Regions from separate parts of the Pseudomonas sp. GT1P32 genome, predicted to be linked through region 1. Evidence: predicted binding sites of a transcription regulator. Region 1 holds the regulator's gene; each other region holds the start of a gene.

The links. The regulator sigma-54, encoded in region 1, starts transcription at its own class of promoters, with help from an activator protein. The targets are predictions, from matches to a motif close to ANTGGCATNNANNTTGCTNT.
Region 2: a site for sigma-54 is predicted at 2,350-2,369, ahead of ACYZUC_RS10720 (CmpA/NrtA family ABC transporter substrate-binding protein). Genes of this name have one in related genera too.
Region 3: a site for sigma-54 is predicted at 2,312-2,331, ahead of ACYZUC_RS11240 (circularly permuted type 2 ATP-grasp protein). Genes of this name have one in related genera too.

Annotation. Positions count from the first base shown of each region.
Region 1 covers NZ_CM142704.1:3,436,760-3,444,790, forward strand. The annotation lists gene lptC (LPS export ABC transporter periplasmic protein LptC) at 1-160, shown strand, start outside; gene lptA (lipopolysaccharide transport periplasmic protein LptA) at 147-695, shown strand; gene lptB (LPS export ABC transporter ATP-binding protein) at 695-1,420, shown strand; gene ACYZUC_RS15865 (RNA polymerase factor sigma-54) at 1,605-3,098, shown strand; gene hpf (ribosome hibernation-promoting factor, HPF/YfiA family) at 3,173-3,481, shown strand; gene ptsN (PTS IIA-like nitrogen regulatory protein PtsN) at 3,494-3,958, shown strand; gene rapZ (RNase adapter RapZ) at 3,961-4,818, shown strand; gene ACYZUC_RS15885 (HPr family phosphocarrier protein) at 4,834-5,109, shown strand; gene ACYZUC_RS15890 (ZIP family metal transporter) at 5,117-6,010, opposite strand; gene ACYZUC_RS15895 (superoxide dismutase) at 6,041-6,652, opposite strand; gene ACYZUC_RS15900 (hypothetical protein) at 6,654-7,085, opposite strand; gene ACYZUC_RS15905 (class II fumarate hydratase) at 7,113-8,031, opposite strand, start outside.
Region 2 covers NZ_CM142704.1:2,349,863-2,357,893, forward strand. The annotation lists gene rlmKL (bifunctional 23S rRNA (guanine(2069)-N(7))-methyltransferase RlmK/23S rRNA (guanine(2445)-N(2))-methyltransferase RlmL) at 1-127, opposite strand, end outside; gene rmf (ribosome modulation factor) at 659-874, shown strand; gene ACYZUC_RS10715 (quinone-dependent dihydroorotate dehydrogenase) at 1,238-2,257, opposite strand; gene ACYZUC_RS10720 (CmpA/NrtA family ABC transporter substrate-binding protein) at 2,487-3,698, shown strand; gene ACYZUC_RS10725 (ANTAR domain-containing response regulator) at 3,714-4,289, shown strand; gene ACYZUC_RS10730 (nitrate/nitrite transporter) at 4,605-5,816, shown strand; gene ACYZUC_RS10735 (protein kinase domain-containing protein) at 5,824-7,494, shown strand; partial or broken gene ACYZUC_RS10740 (NAD(P)/FAD-dependent oxidoreductase) at 7,908-8,031, shown strand, end outside.
Region 3 covers NZ_CM142704.1:2,452,482-2,460,512, reverse strand. The annotation lists gene speE (polyamine aminopropyltransferase) at 1-740, shown strand, start outside; gene ACYZUC_RS11250 (hypothetical protein) at 959-1,192, shown strand; gene ACYZUC_RS11245 (ribonuclease E inhibitor RraB) at 1,412-1,753, shown strand; gene ACYZUC_RS11240 (circularly permuted type 2 ATP-grasp protein) at 2,363-3,772, shown strand; gene ACYZUC_RS11235 (alpha-E domain-containing protein) at 3,785-4,735, shown strand; gene ACYZUC_RS11230 (transglutaminase family protein) at 4,732-5,535, shown strand; gene ACYZUC_RS11225 (c-type cytochrome) at 5,651-6,472, opposite strand; gene ACYZUC_RS11220 (acetyl-CoA C-acetyltransferase) at 7,064-8,031, shown strand, end outside.

The sequences.
Region 1 (8,031 bases):
CATGACCGTGTTCCCGCAACAGCAATATGCGCAGACCGAGCAACCCGTTAGAATCGACGGCGCTGGCGGTGTATCGACTGGCAAGGGAATGAAAGCGTATTTGAAAGAAAGCAGGATACACCTGCTATCGAACGTAAGAGGACAGTATGAGGCTCGTTAAAACTCTCCCTATTTTGCTCGGTCTGAGCGCAGCACTGGGAAGCGTGAGCGCCTGGGCTCTGCCGACCGATAGAGATCAGCCTATCCGCATTCAGGCCGACGACGCCCAACTGGACGACAAGAATGGCGTTGCCACCTATAAAGGTGACGTGATCATCACTCAGGGCTCAATGAAGGTCACCGGCAATACTGTGACCATGACCCGCAAACCTAACGGCGACATCGACGTGGTGACCTCGGTGGGCAACCTCGCCTACTTCGAGCAGATCCAAACCGCTGGTGACACCAAGCCGGTTCAGGGCTGGGGCGTCACCATCCAGTATCACGCCTCGCAAGACCGCGTCGTGCTGATTGATCGCGCCAAAGTTGTCGATAAAGACGGCAACGTCACCCAAGGCGAGAAAATCGTCTACGACACCAACAAAAAGCTTGCCAGCGCAGGCCGAGCCACGGGCACCAATGTGACCGAGTCGCGTCCGCGTATCGACATGGTGATCCAGCCGAAAAAGAAAACCGACGAGCAAAAGGCCCCGTAATGGCAACTCTGAAAGCTCAGCATTTGGCCAAGAGCTACAAGAGCCGTCAGGTCGTGCGCGACGTCAGCCTGTCTATCGACAGCGGTCAGATCGTCGGCCTGCTTGGCCCTAACGGCGCCGGCAAAACCACCTGCTTCTACATGATTGTCGGCCTGGTTCAGGCCGATCAGGGTCGCGTACTGATCGATGATCTGGACGTCAGCCACCAGCCGATGCACGGTCGTGCGAAGGCAGGTATCGGCTATCTTCCGCAAGAAGCGTCGATCTTCCGCAAACTATCGGTCGCCGACAACATCATGGCGATCCTCGAGACCCGCAAGGAACTCGACAAGGCCGGTCGTCGCAAGGAACTGGAAAGCCTGCTGCAGGAATTCCACATCAGCCACATCCGCGACAACCTCGGCATGAGCCTGTCCGGTGGCGAACGCCGCCGTGTGGAAATCGCCCGGGCACTGGCCACCAACCCGAAATTCATCCTCCTCGACGAACCGTTCGCCGGCGTGGACCCGATTTCGGTGGGCGACATCAAACAGATCATCTACCACCTCAAGGCCAAGGGCATTGGCGTGCTGATCACCGACCACAACGTCCGTGAAACGCTGGATATCTGCGAAACCGCCTACATCGTCAACGATGGCCAATTGATCGCCGAAGGTGATTCGGCCACCATCCTGGCCAACGACCTCGTGAAAGAAGTCTATCTGGGCCATGAGTTCCGCCTGTAAGCGCTGAGGTGTCTGGCTGGCTGTCCGAGCGCTTGTCTCGATAAAAAATCAATACTTTTTTATTGTTACAGCGCTCTAGGCAAACGCTACGGTTTCGGGCATATAATTTGCTTATGTTTGGCGCTTCGGCGCCCTGTAGTGGATGGCGCATGTGCGCCGGCGAATAAGGTGTTTAGCCCCTGCCATGAAACCATCGCTAGTCTTGAGAATGGGCCAGCAGCTGACGATGACACCGCAGCTGCAACAGGCCATCCGCCTGCTCCAATTGTCGACCCTGGACCTGCAACAGGAAATCCAGGAGGCCCTGGAGTCCAATCCGATGCTCGAACGCCAGGAAGAAGGCGACGACTTCGATAACGCCGACCCCTTGGCCGACAAAGCCGAACAGCAACCCAACGCCGACGTTTCAGAACCCTCCTATCAGGAAACCGCCCCGACGGTGGACAACCTCGAGGAAGGTGACTGGAACGAGCGCATTCCCAACGAACTGCCCGTCGACACCGCCTGGGAAGACGTCTACCAGACCAGCGCCAGCAGCCTGCCGAGCAACGATGACGACGAGTGGGATTTTACTACCCGTACATCCGCCGGTGAGAGCCTGCAAAGCCACCTGTTGTGGCAACTGAACCTGGCGCCGATGTCCGACACCGATCGCCTGATCGCCGTGACCCTGATCGATTGCATCAACAATCAGGGCTACCTGGACGAAACCCTCGAGGAAATCCTCGAAGCCTTCGATCCGGAACTCGACATCGAACTGGACGAAATCGAAGCCGTCCTGCATCGCATCCAGCAATTCGAACCCGCCGGCATCGGCGCCCGCAACCTGGGTGAATGCCTGCTGCTGCAATTGCGCCAGCTTCCAGCCAAGACACCTTGGCTGGCCGAGGCCAAGCGCCTGGTCACCGATTACATCGACCTGCTCGGCAGCCGCGACTACAGCCAGCTGATGCGCCGCATGAAGCTCAAGGAAGATGAACTGCGCCAGGTGATCGAACTGGTTCAGAGCCTCAACCCGCGCCCTGGCTCGCAGATCGAATCCAGCGAAGCCGAGTACGTCGTCCCCGACGTGATCGTGCGCAAGGACAACGAGCGCTGGCTGGTCGAGCTGAACCAGGAATCGGTGCCACGGTTGCGGGTCAACGCCCAATACGCCGGTTTTGTTCGCCGCGCCGACACCAGTGCCGACAACACCTTCATGCGTAATCAGTTGCAAGAGGCCCGCTGGTTCATCAAGAGCCTGCAAAGCCGCAACGAAACCCTGATGAAAGTTGCCACCCAGATCGTCGAGCATCAGCGCGGTTTTCTGGAATACGGCGACGAAGCGATGAAACCGCTGGTGCTGCATGACATCGCCGAAGCGGTGGGCATGCACGAGTCGACGATTTCCCGCGTAACGACACAAAAATTCATGCATACCCCCCGGGGCATATATGAGCTGAAATACTTTTTCTCCAGCCACGTCAGCACCTCCGAAGGCGGTGAATGCTCGTCCACGGCGATCCGCGCGATCATCAAAAAACTGGTTGCCGCGGAAAATCAGAAAAAGCCGTTGAGTGACAGCAAGATCGCTGGTTTACTGGAGGCACAAGGCATTCAGGTGGCTCGCCGCACCGTCGCCAAGTACCGCGAATCCCTCGGGATCGCGCCTTCGAGCGAACGCAAGCGGTTGATGTAGAGCCACGCCACAGCGTTCCAGTGGTAGATCATCTGGTCTACCGCTTTATGCACTGGCAACGAAGGAGAAGCTGTATGCAAGTCAACATCAGTGGACACCAACTGGAAGTGACCGAACCTCTTCGCACCTACATCGGCGAAAAACTCGAACGGTTAGAGAGGCATTTCGACAAGATCACCAACGTGCAGGTCACGATGACGGTCGAAAAGCTGAAGCAGAAAATCGAAGCCACGCTGCATATTCCCGGCAATGAAGTGGTCGCCAACGCGGAACATACCGATATGTACGCGGCGATCGACGCATTGACCGACAAGCTGGATAAACAACTCAAAAAGCATAAGGAAAAGACCCAGAGCCTCCTCCAGGGCGCGACCGGTCGTTAACACTCCCAACCCATGATCCGACTTGAAAGCATCCTGACCCCCGGCCGTTCCCTCGTGAACGTGCCGGGCGGCAGCAAAAAGAAAGCCCTCGAGCAAATTGCCAACCTGATCGCCCGGGAAGTGCCGGATCTGGAGATGCAAGATGTCTTCGAGGCGTTGATTGCCCGTGAAAAACTCGGTTCGACCGGTTTTGGTAACGGCATCGCTATCCCTCACTGTCGGCTGAAAGGTTGCACCTCGCCCATCAGCGCCTTGATGCACCTGGACGCCCCTATCGATTTCGACGCCATCGACGGTGCTCCGGTTGACCTGCTGTTCGTCTTGCTGGTCCCCGAAGCCGCTACCGATGCGCACCTTGAATTGCTCCGTCAGATCGCCAGCATGCTCGATCGCAAGGAAGTCCGCGATCGCCTGCGTAGCGCCCCGAGCAATGAAGCCTTGTATCAGGTTGTCCTGGACGAGCAAAACGGGCACTAATCATGCGCTTGATCATCGTCAGTGGCCGTTCCGGCTCAGGTAAAAGCACCGCGCTCGATGTTCTCGAGGACAACGGCTATTACTGCATCGACAACCTGCCCGCCGGGTTGTTGCCGGAACTGGCTGAACGCGCGCTGATCCACACCGAACTGGCGCAACCGCTGGTTGCCGTGTCCATTGACGCGCGCAACCTGCCGAGCCACCTGAGCCGGTTTCCGGAACTGCTCGAAGAAGTTCGCAGCCGGCATATCCAGTGCGACGTCCTGTACCTGGACGCCGACGAAGAAACCTTGCTTAAGCGTTTTTCGGAAACTCGCCGTCGTCACCCGCTGAGCAGCGCCAACCGCTCGCTGGCCGAGGCGATCAACGATGAAACCAGCCTTCTGGGGCCGATTGCCGACCTCGCCGATCTCAAGGTCATCACCACCAACCTGAACCTGTACCAGCTGCGCGATACCATCAAGTTGCGCCTGCTGAACCAGCCGGAACCCGGCACAGCGTTTTTGGTGGAGTCGTTCGGATTCAAGCGCGGCATGCCGGTGGACGCCGATCTGGTGTTCGACGTGCGCTGCCTGCCGAACCCCTATTGGAAGCCCGAGCTACGCGATCAGTCCGGGCTTGATGAACCGGTTGCCACATACCTGGCCGCCCAGCCGGACGTCGAAGAGATGTTCCAGGACATTTCCACGTACCTGCTCAAATGGTTGCCGCGCTTTGCCGCCAGCAACCGCGCTTATGTCACCATTGCCATCGGCTGCACCGGCGGGCACCACCGCTCCGTCTATCTGACCGAACGTCTGGGTCAGGCCCTGCAAAAAACCCTGAAGAACGTCCAGGTCCGCCACCGCGACCTCAGCTAAAGGATTCACATCGCGATGCCTGCTCTGGAAATCGAAATCATCAACAAGCTGGGCCTGCATGCCCGCGCTTCCGCCAAATTCGTTGGTGTCGCCGGCGAGTTCAAAGACTGCACGATCAGAGTCGGACGAACGCCGGAATCAACGGTCGACGGCAAAAGCATCATGGCAATGATGATGCTCGCTGCAGGCAAAGGCACCAAAATCTATATCAGCACCGAAGGCGAAGACGAGCAAAAAGCGCTAGATGCGCTGACAGACTTGATCAACCGTTACTTCGACGAAGGCGAATAACGCTCGCCTAGGCGAGCGCTGTATCCATCACCATCATCAAACAAAACCCGATCAGCAGCCCAAGGCTGGCCAGCTTGTCGCGACCATGGCGGCGCGACTCGGGAATGACTTCGTGCGTGACCACCAGCAACATGGCCCCGGCCGCGAGCGCCAGGCCCAACGGCAACAACAGCTCGGCCAGGCTTACCAGCCAGGCGCACAACAGTGCGAAGACCGGCTCGACCAAGCCTGATGCCGCCCCGATCAGGAACGCCTTGACCCGCGACATCCCTGCTCCGGCCAACACCAACGCAATGACCAATCCTTCTGGCACATCCTGCAAGGCGATGCCCATGGCCAGGCTGTCGGCGTCGGGCATGCCGCCACCCGCCGAGACACCGACCGCCATGCCTTCGGGAATGTTGTGGGCGATGATGGCAAACACGAACAACCAGATCCGTGGCGGAATGACCGGCCGCTCCAGTGTGCCGACGAGCATTTCCGGTGAAGCGCCGGAAACCTTTCGATCCACCAGATACAGCCCGAACGCGCCAAGCATGATGCCGAAACTGATCAGACCGCTGGCCGCCCAAGGTGTCAGCCCCAGGCTTTCAGCAGCGGCAATGCCCGGCACGATCAGCGAAAACGCCGTCGCCGCGAGCATCACCCCGGCACCGAAGCCGAGCAGCGTATCGCTGACCGCCTGGGGCATGCGTCGAATCACCAGCACCGGCACCGCACCCAGAGCCGTGCCCAAGGCGCAAATTGCCCCGCCCTGCAACGCACGCAGCAGTTTCGGCTCAAGGTCCAGCCACGCAAGCCCATGCGCAACCAACAGGCTCACGCCCGCCAGTAGTAACAGCGACCCAAACGCGTAACGAAACAGTCGTCCACTTCCGATCGCCAGTGTTTCAGTGCCCATAGTCTGCCCAGGATTGTTTTTATAGAAGACTTAAACCAGTGCAGCCTGATAGCGCGCAGCGACTTCGGGCCAATTGATCACGTTGTAAAAAGCGTTGATGTATTCCGGCCGGCGGTTTTGATACTGCAGGTAATAGGCATGCTCCCAGACATCCAGCCCCAGAATCGGCGTATTGCCGTTCATCAAAGGACTGTCCTGGTTGCCGCTGCTTTCAACGACCAGCGTCTTTTGCGGCGTCACACTCAACCAGGCCCAGCCACTGCCGAAACGGGTCAGTGCGGCTTTGGTGAAGGCTTCCTTGAAACGGTCGAGACCGCCCAACTGGTCTTCGATGGCCTTGGCCAATTCACCGTCCGGCTGACCGCCGCCGTTGGGCACCATCACTTCCCAGAACAGCGAGTGGTTGGCGTGACCGCCGCCCTGATTGATCACCGCCGCGCGGAGCTTTTCCGGCAGTTGCTGGACTGCTGCCACCAGCTTTTCCACCGGCCACTCGGCGAACTCGGTGCCTTCGACGGCAGCGTTGAGGTTATTGATGTAAGTCTGGTGATGCTTGGTGTAGTGGATTTCCATGGTCTGCGCATCGATGTGCGGTTCCAGGGCATCGTAGGCGTACGGCAAGGCAGGCAAGCTAAAAGCCATTTCAGTGGACTCCATGATGTAGAGACGCAGGGGGCGACGCGGCATCGATGTGCAGCAAACGATGAGTGCGCGGGTATTCGCCATGCTCGCTGATGAAATTCAGCAGTTCGACGTAGGTTTTGCTGCTCTGACGCAGTGCGGCTTCACGCAATGCGGGCGCCAGTCGCGAGTCCTGCATGGTCTTCAACAAGCGCTGGTGGATGGCGCACAGGTATTCGGCGCTCTCCTCCGGCTGGTTCAGACGCAAATGCAGGTCCGCCAGGTTGTGATGGGAAATGACGCAGGCCGCCACCGCTTCGTCGGCATCCGCCCAGCGCTCGAACAACACCTGGGCCAGGGCCAATGCCTGCAAGTAAGCCTCGCGGGCATCGACGTATTCGCCCAGCATGAAACAACGGTTTGCCCTTTCGATCGTGCGTTTCCAGTGCTCCATGGTGAGCCTCCAAAGCGGTTGCGGTGATTACACGCCGCCTGCGGTGAGCTTTTCCGGATTGAGCAACTCTTCCAGTTGGCTGCGCGACAGTTCGGTGTGCTCCAGAGCGACATCGATCACCGGCCGGCCCTGCTGATAAGCCTTCTTGGCGATCTCCGCAGCTTTTTGGTAACCAATGATCGGGTTGAGTGCCGTGACCAGAATCGGGTTGCGCGACAGCGCTTCCTTGAGCCTGGCTTCGTTGACCTTGAAACTGCCGATAGCCTTTTCACCCAAGAGGTGGCTGGAGTTGGCCAGCAATTCGATGCTACTCAGCAGGTTCTGGGCGATGATCGGCAGCATCACGTTCAGCTCGAAATTGCCCGACTGGCCGGCGATGGTGATCACCGTGTCATTGCCTATCACTTGGGCGGCGACCATCGCGGTGGCTTCCGGGATCACCGGGTTGACCTTGCCGGGCATGATCGACGAGCCCGGCTGCAAGGCTTCGAGTTCGATTTCACCGAGGCCGGCCAGCGGGCCGGAGTTCATCCAGCGCAGGTCGTTGGCGATTTTCATCAGCGAGACAGCGGTGGTTTTCAACTGCCCGGAGACCGCGACGGCGGTGTCCTGGGAGCCGATCAGTGCAAACAGATCGGTGCCCGGCGTGAATTGCACCTGAGTCAATTTGCTCAGCTGCTGGCTGAAAAGCCTGGCAAATTCAGGGTGCGCATTGATGCCGGTGCCCACCGCCGTGCCACCCTGAGCCAGGGATTGCAGGCTCGGCAGCAGATCCTGCAGATGGCCGATGTTGGCTTTCAGCTGTTGCGCCCAACCGTTGAGCACCTGGCTCATGCGCACCGGCATCGCATCCATCAAGTGAGTGCGACCGGTTTTGACGTGGTGGTGAACCTCCTCAGCCTTTTGCTCGATCACCTGCACCAGGCGCACCAATGCCGGCAGCAAT
Region 2 (8,031 bases), 1.1 Mb from region 1:
TCGCCATGCCGCGCACGGCAGAGGTGTGCTCACGCGCTTCTTCAAGGCCAAGCCCGACGGCTTCCTCGATGAGCAGGCCTTCGAGGCCTTTTGGGCAAGTGAGGAAGATTTCGAATTGATCGGACATTGGAATTTCAGAGCCTTTGGCTAAGTGAACCGGCAACGCATTGCCGGCCCGGTTTTCAATCAGGCGCTTTTCTAAAAGAGCGCCCGCGTGGCACGAAGGTGTGCCGTCCCACCCGTGCTGCTCAGGTTAGAAGAGCTTAGATGCACGGGCAGATAAAAAAGTTGATGCAACAAAATGTCATAACTCGACCCTTCGTCGAATAATGCCCGGGACCAACGCGAGGCATTCTCACTAAAGGATTAACCCCTTCATCCTGCGGGGGGCCGATCATACAGGGCTTTGGCCAATAAACACGGGACAAACATCGTGTTACTTATGGCCATAGCATCTTTATGGTTACGTCCTTATGACAAAACGATCATTCCCTCGATGTGACGCATTGGTTAGAACTCAATACAGGTTGGCGCCACAACGGACGTCAACACCTTGGCTCGCCACGCCGGCAGCGAGCCCCCCAACGGCAGACATTTCTGCCAGACCTCGATTGAGGTCAACGCGATACATACAGTCAACAAGTGAGGGCAACACCCTATGAGAAGACTTAAGCGTGATCCGTTGGAAAGAGCATTTTTACGCGGATATCAATATGGCGTTGGTGGCAAATCCCGTGAGCTTTGCCCATTTACTCTACCGTCAGTACGCCAAGCCTGGATTAACGGCTGGCGAGAAGGACGCGGCGACAACTGGGACGGTATGACCGGCACTGCGGGAATCCATAGACTCAACGAACTTCACGCCGTCGGCTAACACAGGGCACACACTCCGACACGACAACCTGATTACGTAACGACTTACCACGCACGCCCCATCCGGGCGGCGGGCTTCGGCCCAAGGGCTCCTTCGAGGAGCCCTTTTTTATGCTTGCTCTTTGGCCAGCCCCCCCTGTAGGAGCCGGCTTGCCGGCGATGGCGTCCTATCAGGCAATACATGTGTCGCTGACCCACCGCTATCGCCAGCAAGCCGGCTCCTACAAGGGTTATGCAATGCTGCGAAAGCGATCTCGAAGACGCCAACGACCTTGTAGGAGCACGGCTTGCCGGCGAAAGCGATCGTCAGGACGCCTTCGCTGGCAAACGGAACGCCGCCCGGCCGCTCCTACAGGTACGGGGTTTAGCGCAGGGCGGCGATGGCGTCCACGGACTCGCGAATCAGCGCCGGGCCTTTGTAGATGAAGCCGGAATAGAGCTGCACCAGGCTCGCACCCGCCGCGATTTTCTCGGCGGCATGCTTGCCTTCGGTGATGCCACCCACGGCGATGATCGGCAAGCGACCCGCCAACTCAGCCGCCAGCACCTTCACGGTGTGGGTGCTCTTGTCACGAACCGGTGCGCCGGACAGACCGCCCGCCTCGTCACCGTATTCCATGCCTTCGACGCCGACGCGGCTCAGGGTGGTGTTGGTGGCGATCACCGCGTCCATCCCGGTTTCGATCAGCGCTTGCGCGACTTGTGCGGTTTCTTCGTCGGTCATGTCCGGTGCGATCTTGATCGCCAACGGAACATGTTTGCCGTGACGCAATGCCAGCTCGGCACGACGAGTCGCCAGGTCAGCCAGCAATTGCTTGAGCGAATCGCCGAACTGCAGGCTGCGCAGGCCCGGGGTATTCGGCGAGCTGACGTTGACCGTCACATAGCTGGCGTGGGCGTAGACCTTGTCCAGGCAGATCAGGTAATCGTCGACCGCACGCTCGACCGGGGTATCGAAGTTCTTGCCGATGTTGATGCCCAGCACGCCCTTGTATTTGGCCGCAGCCACGCGGGCCAGCAAGTGATCGACGCCGAGGTTGTTGAAGCCCATGCGGTTGATGATCGCCTCGGCTTCCGGCAGACGGAAAATCCGTGGCTTCGGATTGCCCGGCTGCGGACGCGGCGTGATGGTGCCGATTTCGACAAAACCAAAACCCAACTGGGCAAAACCGTCGATGGCCGCGCCGTTCTTGTCCAGACCGGCTGCCAGACCCACCGGGTTCGGGAAGTCCAGACCCATGACGCTTACCGGCATTTTTGCCGGCGCCTTGCACAGCAAGCCGTTGAGGCCCAAACGCCCGCCCGCGCCGATCAGGTCCAGGGACAGATCGTGGGAGGTTTCCGGGGAAAGTTTGAACAACAGCTGACGGGCCAGGGTGTACATGGGCGGCGTTGACTCGAATGGCGGCGAAATGAGGCGGCGATTATAGCCGGGCATCGGGGTCGCAAGCGAGGCGCGCGACAAAATCAGCAAGCGATGGCATATGCCTTGCACCAACACAGGCATCAGCACTCATGCCAACGGCGGGATGAGTGGAAGGACAATGGCGTCGTCACCCGGCTTTGCTTGCGCGAAGGCCTGGGACGACGCTTTTTTTGGAAGGTGTTTTGCCATGAATGAAACCACAGCGGGCCCTCTGGCCTGGGTCAACGGCAGCGATGCCCCGGAAAAGACCGACATCAACCTCGGTTTCATGGCCTTGAGCGATTGCGCCTCGGTGGTGGTCGCCGCCACTCAGGGCTTCGCCCAGCCCTACGGCCTGACCTTGAATCTCAAGCGCCAGTCTTCCTGGGCCAACCTGCGGGACAAACTGGTCAGCGGCGAACTCGATGCCGCCCACAGCCTGTACGGTTTGATCTACGCCGTGCACCTGGGCATCGGCGGCGTGGCGCCGACCGAAATGGCGGTGCTCATGGGCCTGAACCAGAACGGCCAGAGCATCAACCTTTCCCACGGTTTGCAGGCGTTGGGCGTGACCGGTCCTGAAGCACTGGATCGACACGTGCACCAAACTCGCCCAAAACTCACCTTCGCCCAGACTTTTCCGACCGGCACCCACGCCATGTGGCTGTATTACTGGCTGGCGAGCCAAGGCATTCATCCGCTGCACGACGTCGACAGTGTGGTGGTGCCGCCGCCGCAAATGGTCGCGCACCTGCAAGCCGGGCGAATCGATGGTTTCTGCGTCGGTGAACCGTGGTCCGCCAGCGCCGTGAAACACAATCTCGGCTTCACCATGGCAACGACCCAGACCATCTGGCCCGATCATCCGGAAAAAGTCCTCGGCTGCACCCGCGCCTTCGTCGAGCAATACCCCAACACCGCCCGGGCGCTGGTGAAGGCGATTCTGGAGGCCAGCCGCTTCATTGAAGAAAGCGTCGAGAATCGCCGCAGCACCGCGCAGTTGCTGAGCGCCCCCCAATACCTGGACGCGCCGCTCGACTGCATCGAACCGCGTTTGCTCGGCGACTACGCCGACGGCCTCGGCAACCAATGGCAAGACCCGCACGCGCTGCGCTTCCATGGCGCCGGCGAGGTCAATCAGCCTTACCTGTCCGATGGCATGTGGTTCATGACCCAGTTCCGCCGCTGGGGTTTGCTGCGCGACGACCCGGACTACCTCGCCGTGGCCCGTCAGGTCCAGCAACTAGACTTGTATCGAGAGGCCGCCAGCGCGGTCGGTGTCGATTCTTCGGCCAGGGAAATGCGCAGCAGCCAGTTGATCGACGGCAAAATCTGGGACGGCTCGGACCCGGCCGGGTATGCCCGCAGCTTCAAACTGCACGCCATGAGCGACAGCTCGCCCCTACTCGCCAGCCGCTGACAGGAGACTGCGAACATGTTGCGTATCCTGCTGATCAACGACACCGCGAAGAAAGTCGGCCGCTTGAAGGCCGCCCTGACCGAAGCCGGATTCGAGGTCATCGACGAGTCCGGCCTGACCATCGACCTGCCCGCGCGCGTCGAAACGGTGCGTCCGGATGTGATTTTGATCGATACCGAGTCACCGAGCCGCGATGTGATGGAGCAAGTGGTGCTGGTGAGTCGAGACCAGCCACGGCCAATTGTGATGTTTACCGACGAACATGACCCCGACGTGATGCGTCAGGCGATCAAGTCCGGGGTCAGCGCCTACATCGTCGAAGGCATCCACGCACAACGCTTGCAGCCGATTCTCGACGTGGCCATGGCACGCTTCGAAAGCGACCAGGCCCTGCGCGCGCAACTGCACGCCCGCGACCAGCAGCTGGCCGAGCGCAAGCGCATCGAGCTGGCCAAGGGGCTGCTGATGAAGATGAAGGACTGCAACGAAGAAGAGGCCTACACGCTGATGCGCCGCCAGGCCATGAGCCGGCAGCAGAAGCTGATTCAGGTGGCGGAGCAGATCATTGCGATGAGTGAATTGCTCGGCTGAAGGACGCCTTCGCGGGCAAGCCTCGCTCCTACAAGAGCAAGCGCAATACTTGTAGGAGCGAGGCTTGCCCGCGAATCGACGCGACTCGGTCTCACACTGTTGGCACAAATCTCGCTAAGCAATCACTACAGGTAACCAACGGCGGTTGCCCCACCTACGACAAAGACGTCGCTCACCTCATTTGCCCATGGCGAATCGGGTGGCGGCGTTTTTTTGTTTTGGCCCCACAGACCGGGGCCGGTGGTGCGGCCGTTGCGGCGCCCCACCTGCAAGCTCATGACTCCTTCTCGAGACGACTCACAGCTGAGGTGCGCGATGAATTCAAGCTTCTGGAAATCCGGCCATACCCCGACCCTGTTCGCGGCCTTCCTCTATTTCGACCTGAGTTTCATGGTCTGGTACCTGCTCGGCCCTCTGGCGGTGCAGATCGCCGCCGACCTGCACCTGACCACCCAACAACGCGGGCTGGTGGTGGCCACGCCGATTCTGGCCGGGGCCGTACTGCGCTTTATCATGGGCATGCTGGCGGATCGCCTGTCGCCAAAAACCGCCGGGCTGATCGGCCAGGTGATCGTCATCTGCGCCCTGTTCGTTGCCTGGAAGCACGGCATCCACAGTTACGAACAAGCGCTGCTGCTGGGCCTGTTCCTCGGCATGGCGGGCGCGTCGTTCGCCGTGGCCCTGCCGTTGGCGTCGCAGTGGTATCCGCCGCAGCATCAAGGCAAGGCCATGGGCATCGCCGGGGCCGGTAACTCGGGCACCGTGCTCGCCGCGCTGATCGCTCCGGTGCTGGCTGCCGCGTTCGGCTGGAGCAACGTGTTTGGCTTCGCGCTGATTCCGCTGATCCTGACCATCATCGTCTTCGCCTGGCTGGCCAAAAACGCGCCTGAGCGGCCGAAAGCCAAGTCGGTGTCCGACTACTTCAAAGCCCTGGGCGACCGCGACAGCTGGTGGTTCATGTTTTTCTACAGCGTGACCTTTGGCGGCTTCATCGGCCTGGCCAGCGCCCTGCCCGGCTACTTCAACGACCAATACGGCCTGAGTCCGGTGACTGCCGGTTACTACACGGCAGCCTGCGTGTTTGGCGGCAGTTTGATGCGGCCTCTGGGCGGCGCACTGGCCGACCGCTTCGGCGGGATTCGCACATTGCTGGCGATGTACACGGTGGCGGCGATCTGCATTGCGGCAGTGGGTTTCAACTTGCCGAGTTCCTACGCGGCGCTGGCACTTTTCGTCTGCACGATGCTCGGTCTGGGTGCCGGTAACGGCGCGGTTTTCCAATTGGTCCCGCAACGTTTTCGTCGAGAGATCGGTGTGATGACCGGTTTGATCGGCATGGCCGGTGGCATCGGCGGCTTCGCCCTCGCGGCAGGCATGGGCGCGATCAAGCAAAGCACCGGCAGTTATCAACTGGCGCTGTGGTTGTTCGCCAGCCTCGGCGTCCTCGCCTGGTTCGGCCTGCACGGCGTGAAGCGTCGCTGGAGAACGACTTGGGGTTCGGCGGCCGTCACTGCTGCGCGGGTGTGAGGGCTGAATGAGCCTGCAACTGAGTTTTGCCGAAGCCAGCGCCATCGGTCCGCGCGAGGAGAACCAGGACGCCCTGCGCCTGGTGACGCCGGCCCCGGCACTGGCGGCGAGCAAGGGTTACCTGTTCGCCATCGCCGACGGCGTCAGCCAGTGCGCCGATGGCGGTCTCGCGGCGCGCTCGACCTTGCAGGCACTGGCGCTGGACTACTACGCCACCCCGGAAACCTGGGGTGTCGCCCAGGCACTGGATCGTTTGCTGCTGGCGCAAAATCGCTGGTTGCAGGCCAATGGCGGTGGGCAACCGCTGTTGACCACTGTCAGCGCCCTGGTCATGCGCGGCAGGCGTTTTACCTTGGCGCATGTCGGTGACTGCAGGGTTTATCGCTGGCACGCCGATCAATTGCAGCGGGTCACGGAGGACCACGTCTGGGACCAACCGGGCATGCAGCATGTGCTCAAACGGGCGCTCGGCCTCGACCAGCATCTGGTGCTGGATTTTCTCGATGGCGAACTGCGGCTGAATGAGCATTTCGTGCTGCTCAGCGACGGCATCTGGGCTGTGCTGGGCGACACCGCTATTTCGGCGATTCTGCGCGATCAACCGGATCTGCACAGCGCCGCGCAAACCCTGGTGAATGCGGCGCATCTGGCGGGCAGTCAGGACAACGCCAGCGCATTATTGGTGCGGGTCGACGCCCTCGGTGAAACGAGCATCGGCGATGCGTTGATTCATGTGCAGCAATGGCCACTGCCGCCAGCGCTGAAACCGGGCCAGACGTTTGAGGGCTGGCACGTCGAAGGAATACTCGGCCAAAGCCAGCAGTCGCTGCTCTATCGGGTGCGCGACGCTCAGCAACAACCCTGGCTGCTGAAAACCCTGCCCGGCGCGTTGCGCGACGATCACCTGGCCGGGCAAGCCTTGCTGTCGGAGGAATGGTTTCTCAAGCGCGTGGCCGGCCGGCATTTCCCTGAAGTCCATGCCGCCAGTCAGCGTCAGCATTTGTACTACGTGATGCGTGAATATTCCGGCTCGACTTTGGCGCAACTGGCTGAGCGAACCACAACGCTGCCGCTGGCCCAATGGCAGGATCTGGCGGAACGTTTGCTGCGGGCGGTCGGTATGCTGCATCGACGGCAGATTCTGCATCGCGACATCAAACCAGAGAATCTGCTGCTGGGGGATGACGGCGAGCTGCGATTGCTGGATTTCGGCCTGGCCTACTGCCCTGGCCTGTCTGAAGATCAGGCCTCGACCCTGCCCGGAACCCCCAGTTACATTGCGCCGGAAGCTTTTCGCGGTGACGCGCCGAGCCCGCAACAGGATCTGTATGCGGCCGGCGTGACCTTGTATTTCCTGCTCACCGGGCATTATCCCTACGGCGAAATCGAAGCGTTCCAGCGTCCACGGTTTGGTGTACCGGTCAGCGCCAGTCGCTACCGCCCGGACCTGCCCGAGTGGATCGCACAAAGCCTGGAGCGCGCGGTGGCGGCGGACCCCGCGGAGCGATTCGAAACCGCGGAAGAATGGTTATTGGTGCTGGAACAGGGTGAACGACGCAGTTTGAGCGTGCGGCCCCGGCCGCTGCTGGAGCGCGAGCCAGTGAAGGTCTGGCGGACGTTGGCGTTGGTGGCGCTGCTGGTGAATGTGGTGCTGCTGGTTTTGCTGTTTCGCGGCTAGACCGAGTCGCGTCCTTCGCGAGCAAGCTCAGCTCCTACAGGTTGCGGGTTGATCGACCTGTAGGAGCTGAGCTTGCTCGCGAAGGCGGACTGACAGCCACCACACATCCATCAACAACCCGCTCCATTAGCGGGCACCACGCTTCGATTCGGTGCAGAAGCCCCCTTTGATTAAGCACTCCGAGCCAACAAAACCGGGTGCAGGACAACTTGGCACAACCACTGCATTACCTCTCTCAACAGACATAAAGCCCAGCCTTCAACGACGAAGGATGCGCTTCCCGAGAGAACGGGACCAGGACAAAGGCGTCCTCGCTAGGCAACTAGCGAGACGCCTTTTTTTGTTTGCGCAAAATTTGTCGAGCACGACCTGAACGCCCTGTCGAGGCAGGTCCGAGCTCCCCGGAGAACCTGATGAAAAAACTAAAACTGGTGATGATCGGCAACGGCATGGCCGGGGTTCGCACCCTGGAAGAGCTGCTCAAGCTGAGCAACGAGCTGTACGACATCACGGTCTTCGGTGCCGAACCCCATACCA
Region 3 (8,031 bases), 980 kb from region 1:
GCCGCGTCATGGCACTGGACGGCGTGATCCAGACCACCGAAGCCGACGAATTCATCTACCACGAGATGCTCACCCACGTGCCGATCCTGGCGCACGGCAGTGCCAAGCGCGTGCTGATCATCGGCGGTGGCGACGGCGGCATGCTGCGTGAAGTGGCCAAACACCGTAGCGTCGAGCACATCACCATGGTCGAGATCGACGGCACCGTGGTCGACATGTGCAAGGAGTTCCTGCCGAACCACTCCAAGGGTGCATTCGATGATCCGCGCCTGAACCTGGTGATCGACGATGGCATGCGTTTCGTCGCCACCACCACTGAAAAGTTCGACGTGATCATTTCCGACTCCACCGACCCGATCGGTCCGGGCGAAGTGCTGTTCTCGGAAAACTTCTACCAGGCCTGTCGTCGTTGCCTCAACGAAGGCGGCATCCTGGTGACTCAGAACGGCACGCCGTTCATGCAGATCGAAGAAGTCAAAACCACCGCCGGCCGCCTGCGCAGCCTGTTCCCGGACTGGCACTTCTACCAGGCCGCCGTGCCGACCTACATCGGTGGTTCGATGACTTTTGCCTGGGGCGCGACCAACACCGCTTATCGCAAATTGTCCCGCGAAACCCTGCAACAGCGCTTTGCTGGCAGCGGCATCATCACCCGCTACTACAATCCGGAAATCCACATCGGCGCGTTCGCCTTGCCGCAATACGTGTTGCAGGCCGTGAACAAGCCAAGCAACGACTGAAGAAATACGCAAAACCCCTGTAGGAGCGAAGCTTGCTCGCGAAAGCGGTGTTTCAGTCGACATGTTTATTGACTGGTATGCCGCCTTCGCGAGCAAGCTTCGCTCCTACAGGGACCGTGTTTTTCATGCTTGCACGGCGTAATCTGTTTGAACGATCGGTCAGGGTAAAAGTCCAGATGGATGTAAGCCCATCTACGGGTTTGTTCGAGGAGGCAGTGATGCAAAAGTGGAAAATCACTTTCGTGGATGATCACGGTGAAACAGTCGACGAAGTTTTTGAGTGCGACGAATGCCCGGACAACGAGCACGCCGCCAAACTGATCAAGGCACGTCTCCTTCCTGTCGCCGCCGAACTGGATCTGAACGATCTGGAAGGGCGAACTGCTGATGCAAGCGTTAAAAATCTCAAAGCCCAGAACAGCATCGAAATCCTCGGCATTACTCCCGTCTGATACCCCCTCTGGAACACTCGTGAAACAACCAGGCCTTGGCAGCGGCTCCGACTTGGGGCTACTCTGCAAGCGAGATCAGCGAATGGATCGCTAAGGTCTGGTCTTGTCAGCTACATGCTTGTTTCCCATCGGCAATTTGCTTGCCGCAGCGCTCGCACCCTTCGGTTGCCGGCGTCGGGAGTACGGAAAGTCTATCCATCGGTATCAGGAGGACGTTTCATGAGCACAGCCTATCAAGAAGACATCAGCAGCTCGGTTCTGCGCCGCATGAAAGAAGGCGGTTTCGACTTTTCACGATTCCATCCCATCGAGTTCTACGCCATTTTCCCGGACGAGGAGCGGGCACGCAGGGCGGCAGGGCATTACTGCGGTGAATCCATGAATGCACAAATCAGCGTGCGCGACGACGGCGCCTGGTCCCTGGAACTGAGTAAAGTGATGTACGCCACCTATGACGGCATCGGCGACTTTGAGCAGGACTTCGAGGCGGTGGTCGAGCCTTTGGGTGGCATCATCGAAGGATGGGGCGTCAAGCAGGAGGTACGAGGGCTACTCGCATAACACTATGAACAGCGACAACATCCACTAACGGCTGACCTTCGGGTTGGCCGTTTTCGTTTGTGCAGAATTCGAGGGCCGATCGCCAGCAAGCCGGCTCCTACAGAAAACCGGCATGCCATAAATCACCACCGCCCTGTAGGAGCCAGCTTGCTGGCGATGGCGCCCTCCAAATCACCGCAGAGTTTCAGGCCCCATCGCCGGCAAGCCGGCTCCTACAGAAATCCAGCGTGCCACAAATCACCGCCCCCTGTAGGAGCCAGCTTGCTGGCGATGACGTCCTCTCAATCACCGCCAAACCATCAGCCACAAATCCCGAAACAAAAAAAAGCCGCCTGAACAGGCGGCTAAAAGGGAAGTTCGGTGAGCATTTCCAGCGAATGCGCGAATTATCCGCATCACCCCCCGGGCAGTGAAATCAACTCTGACTATGCTGGTGATAGGCGACAGCATTGCTTCGCAATGAAGCGGGGGCGATCAGGTTGGGGCATTTGCCGCACAGGATTGGTGCGGTGTTAATGATGTGATTATCCAACCGATTGATATCAAAGCGTTTCTGCCGATGGCACGGGCCTTGCGAAGCCTAGATGTCCGGGTGACAAGGAGTACGGCATGATCCGCACCTATTTTGATGAGATGTACGATGCCGGCGGCCAGGTCCGCCCGCATTATCGGGAGTTTGCCCGTTGGCTGGCCGAAACGCCTGACGAGCTTTTGGCACAACGGCGACGCGAGGCCGATCTGCTGTTTCATCGCGCCGGGATTACTTTCACGCTCTACGGGGACGAGCAGGGGACAGAGCGCCTGATTCCTTTCGACACCATTCCGCGCAGCATCCCCGCCAGTGAATGGCGGATCGTCGAACGCGGCTGCATCCAGCGGGTCAAGGCGCTGAACATGTTCCTCGCCGACCTCTATCACGAGCAGCGCATCATCAAGGCCGGCATCATCCCGGCCGAACAAGTGCTGGCCAACGAGCAATACCAGTTGGCGATGCAGGGGCTGGATCTGCACCGGGATATCTATTCCCACATTTCCGGCGTCGACCTGGTGCGCGATGGCGACGGCACGTACTACGTGCTTGAAGACAACCTTCGTACACCCAGCGGCGTGAGCTACATGCTCGAAGACCGCAAGATGATGATGCGCCTGTTCCCCGAGTTGTTCTCGGCCCAGCGCATCGCCCCGATCGATCATTATCCGAACCTGTTGCTCGACACCCTGAAAAGCTCCAGCCACCTCGATAACCCGAGCGTGGTGGTACTGACGCCGGGTCGCTTCAACAGCGCGTTTTTCGAGCATGCGTTTCTCGCTCGGGAAATGGGCGTGGAGCTGGTGGAAGGCGCGGACCTGTTCGTGCGTGACGACAAGGTGTTCATGCGCACCACGGACGGGCCGAAAGCCGTCGACGTGATCTACCGCCGTCTCGACGATGCATTCCTCGATCCGCTGGCGTTCAATCCGGACTCGATGCTTGGCGTTCCCGGGCTGTTGTCGTCGTACCGCTCGGGCAATGTGGTGCTGGCGAATGCCATCGGCACCGGGGTGGCGGACGACAAGTCGGTGTACCCGTTTGTCACCGACATGATCCGTTTCTACCTCGACGAAGAGCCGATCCTGAAGAACGTTCCGACGTTCCAATGTCGTAATCCCTCCGAACTGTCCCACGTGCTGGCCAATCTTCCAGAACTGGTGGTCAAGGAAACCCAGGGCTCCGGCGGTTACGGAATGCTGGTGGGGCCGGCGGCGACGGCGGCGGAAATCGAATCCTTCCGCGAGCGGATCAAGGCCAAGCCCCACGCGTACATCGCGCAACCGACGTTGTCCCTGTCGACCTGCCCGACCTTTGTCGAAAACGGCATCGCACCACGCCATATCGACCTGCGTCCGTTTGTATTGTCTGGCCGCGAAACCCGGGTTGTGCCCGGCGGTTTGACCCGTGTCGCCCTGCGTGAAGGCTCCCTGGTGGTGAATTCCTCCCAGGGCGGCGGAACCAAGGACACCTGGGTGGTCGAGGATTGAAGGAAGCCTGCCATGTTAAGTAGAACTGCCTCGGATTTGTATTGGATGTCGCGTTACCTGGAGCGGGCGGAAAACCTCGCACGGATGCTCGACATCAGTTATTCGCTGTCGCTGATGCCGCAGGATGGCCGCGGTGACGGTCTGCACGAACTCGCCATGCCGCTGCTGATAACCGGCACCCTGGACGATTACCTCGAACGCCACGGCGAGTTGCATGCCGAACGGCTGCTGCACTTTTTTGCCCTGGACGCGGCCAACCCGGCGAGCATTTACAGCTGCCTCGGTTCGGCGCGGGCCAGTGCCCATGCCGTGCGGGGGCGAATCACCGCGGACATGTGGGAAAACATCAACGCCACCTGGCTGGAAATTCGCGGCATCGCCGATCAGGGCTTGAGTCGCTACGGCATGAGTCGTTTCTGCGAGTGGATCAAGGAACGTTCCCACCTGTTTCGCGGCGCGTCCTACGGCACGATCATGCGTAACGATGCGTTCCGTTTTATTCGTCTGGGCACTTTCATCGAAAGGGCGGACAACACCTTGCGCCTGCTCGATGCACGCTACGAAATGGCTGGCGATCAGGCCGAAGCGGTCAGCGACGGCACGGCTCACGCCTATTACCAGTGGAGTGCCTTGTTGCGGGCGTTGTCGTCGTTCGAGGCCTACACCGAAATCTACCGCGACGCGCCCGGCGCCCGGCATGTGGCCGAGCTGCTGTTGCTGCGCGCCGATGTCCCGCGATCCTTGCGCGCGTGCACCGAAGAAATCGACCAGATCCTCGCTCAACTGCCGGGGGCCAATGGCCGTCCTGCGCAACGTCTGGCCGCCGAGATGGACGCCCGCCTGCGCTATACCGGCATCAACGAAATTCTCGACGAAGGCCTGCACGCCTGGCTGACCGAGTTCATCCCGCTGGTGCGCCAGTTGGGTAACGCCATACACAGTTCCTACCTGGAGGCTGCATGAGACTTTCCATTAGCCACGAGACCACCTATCACTACGAAGATCAGGTGCGGGCGAGCATCCAGTACCTGCGACTGACCCCTCACGACAGCGAGCGCCAACACGTGCTCAGCTGGCAGCTCGACCTGCCGCGCCCGGTGCGCGCACAGCTCGATCCGTTCGGCAACATCCTGCACGTGCTGACCATGGATGAGCCGCATGAAGCGATCATCATTGGCGCCCGTGGCCAGGTCGACATCGACGAATTGCGTGAAGCCGAGCACGAGAGCCAGTCGGCGCTGCCGTTCCTGCGCTTCACGCGCCTGACCGAGGCTGACGAAGCCTTGCGTGCGTTCGCCGAGAAGGCGTGCAAAAAGCGCCGGGATCGCGCGGCATTGATCGACTTGATGCATGGCCTGAATTCGCACATGACCTACACGCCGGGCTCCACCGAAGTGGACACCAGCGCCGCGCAAGCCTTCGCCGGGCGTTCGGGTGTCTGTCAGGACCACACCCACGCGTTTCTCGCCTGCGCCCGCAGCCTGGGCATTCCGTCGCGTTATGTGTCGGGCTATTTGTACAGCGAGAACAGCGAGCATCTGGCCAGCCACGCGTGGGCGGAAGCCTGGCTGGATGACGCGTGGTACAGCTTTGACGTGACCAATGAACTGGCGCGACCGGAGCGGCATTTGAAACTGGCGGTGGGCCTGGATTACCTGGATGCCTGCCCGGTGCGCGGGATGCGTCGGGGCGGCGGGTGCGAGCAGATGCACGCGAAGGTATTTGTGTCGCCGACGCCGGTGATCTCAGTGCAACAACAATAATCCGCAACACCACGTCCCTGTGTAGGAGCTGGCTTGCCAGCGATGGTGTGTCAGCCAAGCAGATGTCGACTGACACTCCATCGCCGGCAAGCCAGCTCCAACAAAGGGGCTTGCGTCAGGGTTTGGTTTTGCGCCCGGCCATATGCTTCAAATACCCCACCAACATGTCCAGATCCCCATCCGGCAAAACCGCCGCCGAAAACCCCGGCATCTTTGCCTGCGGCCACTGCCGCAAACTCTGCGGATCGCGGATGTAGCGCTTCAAAAAGTCCGCCCCGAAATACTCGGTCGGGTTAAACGGAATGTTCAGATCCGGCCCGAATTGCGCATCCCCGGCACCGTTCAATCGATGACATGCCAGACAGTTCTTCTGAAACAGCGCAAACCCCACATTCACCGGGTCGTCCGCCTTCAGCGCCGGATCCGGCAGCAGGGCAGGGAAGCGCTCGGCCACCGGCGCCATACGTTTGATGTCAGCCACTTGAAAGGGCCATTGCTCGGGACTGATATTGCCCGCCTGCGGATCCGTCCACACCAGATAAAACGGCCCGGCACTCGGCTTGTCTGCCGACAGCGCCGGCCACGGTTTTGCCGGGTCTTCAATCGCCAGCCACGCTCGCGCACCTTTGCTGTTGAGTAATGGCGCGGCAGCCAGTTCGGCGGCGAAACCATCCAGTGCCACAGCTTGCAGGTGATCGTCCGGCTTGATGCCGGTCAACAACGCCGCCAGGGGCACGGCGCGATAGCTCATGTCCCGTTTGTAGGAAACGTCGTTGGTAATGGTGATGGTCTGAACCAGAGGATGCTTGAGCAATTCCTCGGTCTGCCAGGTGCGGCTGTGTGCGCCCAGCTCCAGGTTCAGCTGTGCGGCATAAAGGGGCGAGCCGAACAGCAAGGCCCCGAGCAGAATGAGCGTTTTCAACAGATCGCCGTCCATGTCGTGGAAGTGCCGCAAAGGTTGGCACACCCACGCTGGCCCGGGTAGCGAGCCAGTCACATTTTTAAAAGGCGATAGAAATCTTGCGCCGATTTATTAATAAAGACTCAGCCGATCACCTTCGTCAGGTTCGGCAAAATCAACAGCAATGTAGTGGCGAAAAGAATGAGCCCGGCTTGACGTACTTTCGAATGTTTGAACATGGCTTGACCGCCTTTTTTGTTATTTCCTGATGCCTGCCTGCATATCTCCATGACGGCAGAGCGTTGCACTTCCTGTAAGGCGAGCGCCTCGGCAAAACCCGACGACAACTTCGCATATGTTCACCTTAGGGCCCGCGTCACCCGTGGTTTAGATCCCTTTCGTATGGAGCGCGCACTTATTGCTTTAAAAAAGGCATGAGGCCTATTGCCAGCTTCTTTGCCGCCCTTTTGCTAGACATGTCGGTGTCCTGAAACGATCAATCCGGTAGCACACTACCGTCCGTCTGAGCGTGTCCGTCAACGTCAGTGAGCATTGCGGTCATTGAATCGGCGGTGGCTCGGCATAAGGTGAGGGCTCAGTATTTTCACCGTCAGGTTCGAGGACGTCATGACCCAAGCTTTGATTTTCGACGCGTTACGCACGCCCCGTGGCAAGGGCAAGTCCGATGGTGCCTTGCACAGTGTCAAACCGGTGAACCTGGTGGCGGGGTTGCTCAAGGCGCTGCAACAGCGCACGGCGCTGGACACCAGTCAGGTCGACGACGTGGTGTTGGGCTGTGTGACGCCGGTCGGCGATCAAGGTGCGGACATCGCCAAAACGGCCGCACAGGTGGCCGATTGGGATGTCAGCGTCGCGGGCGTGCAGATCAACCGCTTCTGCGCGTCAGGGCTGGAGGCCGTCAACCTCGGGGCGATGAAAGTGCGTTCCGGCTTCGAAGACCTGGTGGTGGTCGGTGGCGTCGAGTCGATGTCACGGGTGCCGATGGGCAGCGATGGCGGCGCCTGGGCGCTGGACCCGGAAACCAATTTGCACAGCCATTTCACCCCGCAAGGCGTCGGCGCCGATCTGATCGCCACCCTCGAAGGCTTCAGCCGCCAGGACGTCGATGCCTACGCGTTGCACTCCCAGCAAAAAGCAGCGCGGGCCCGTGCCGACGGTTCGTTCAGCAAGTCGCTGGTGCCGGTACAGGATCAGAACGGCATCATTTTGCTCGATCACGATGAGTTCATCCGTGCCGATTCCACCCTGGAAGGCCTGGGCAAGCTCAAGCCGAGCTTCGAGATGATGGGGCAAATGGGTTTCGACGCCACGGCATTGCGGGTCTACAGCCACGTGGAGCGGATCAACCACGTGCACACGCCGGGCAACAGTTCCGGGATCGTCGATGGCGCGGCGTTGATGCTGATCGGCTCCGAAGCCAAGGGACGTGCACTGGGCTTGCAGCCACGGGCGCGAATCGTCGCCACGGCGGTCACCAGCACCGACCCGACCATCATGCTCACCGGCCCGGCGCCGGCCACCCGTAAAGCGCTGGCCAAGGCCGGGCTGCGGGTCGAAGACATCGACCTGTTCGA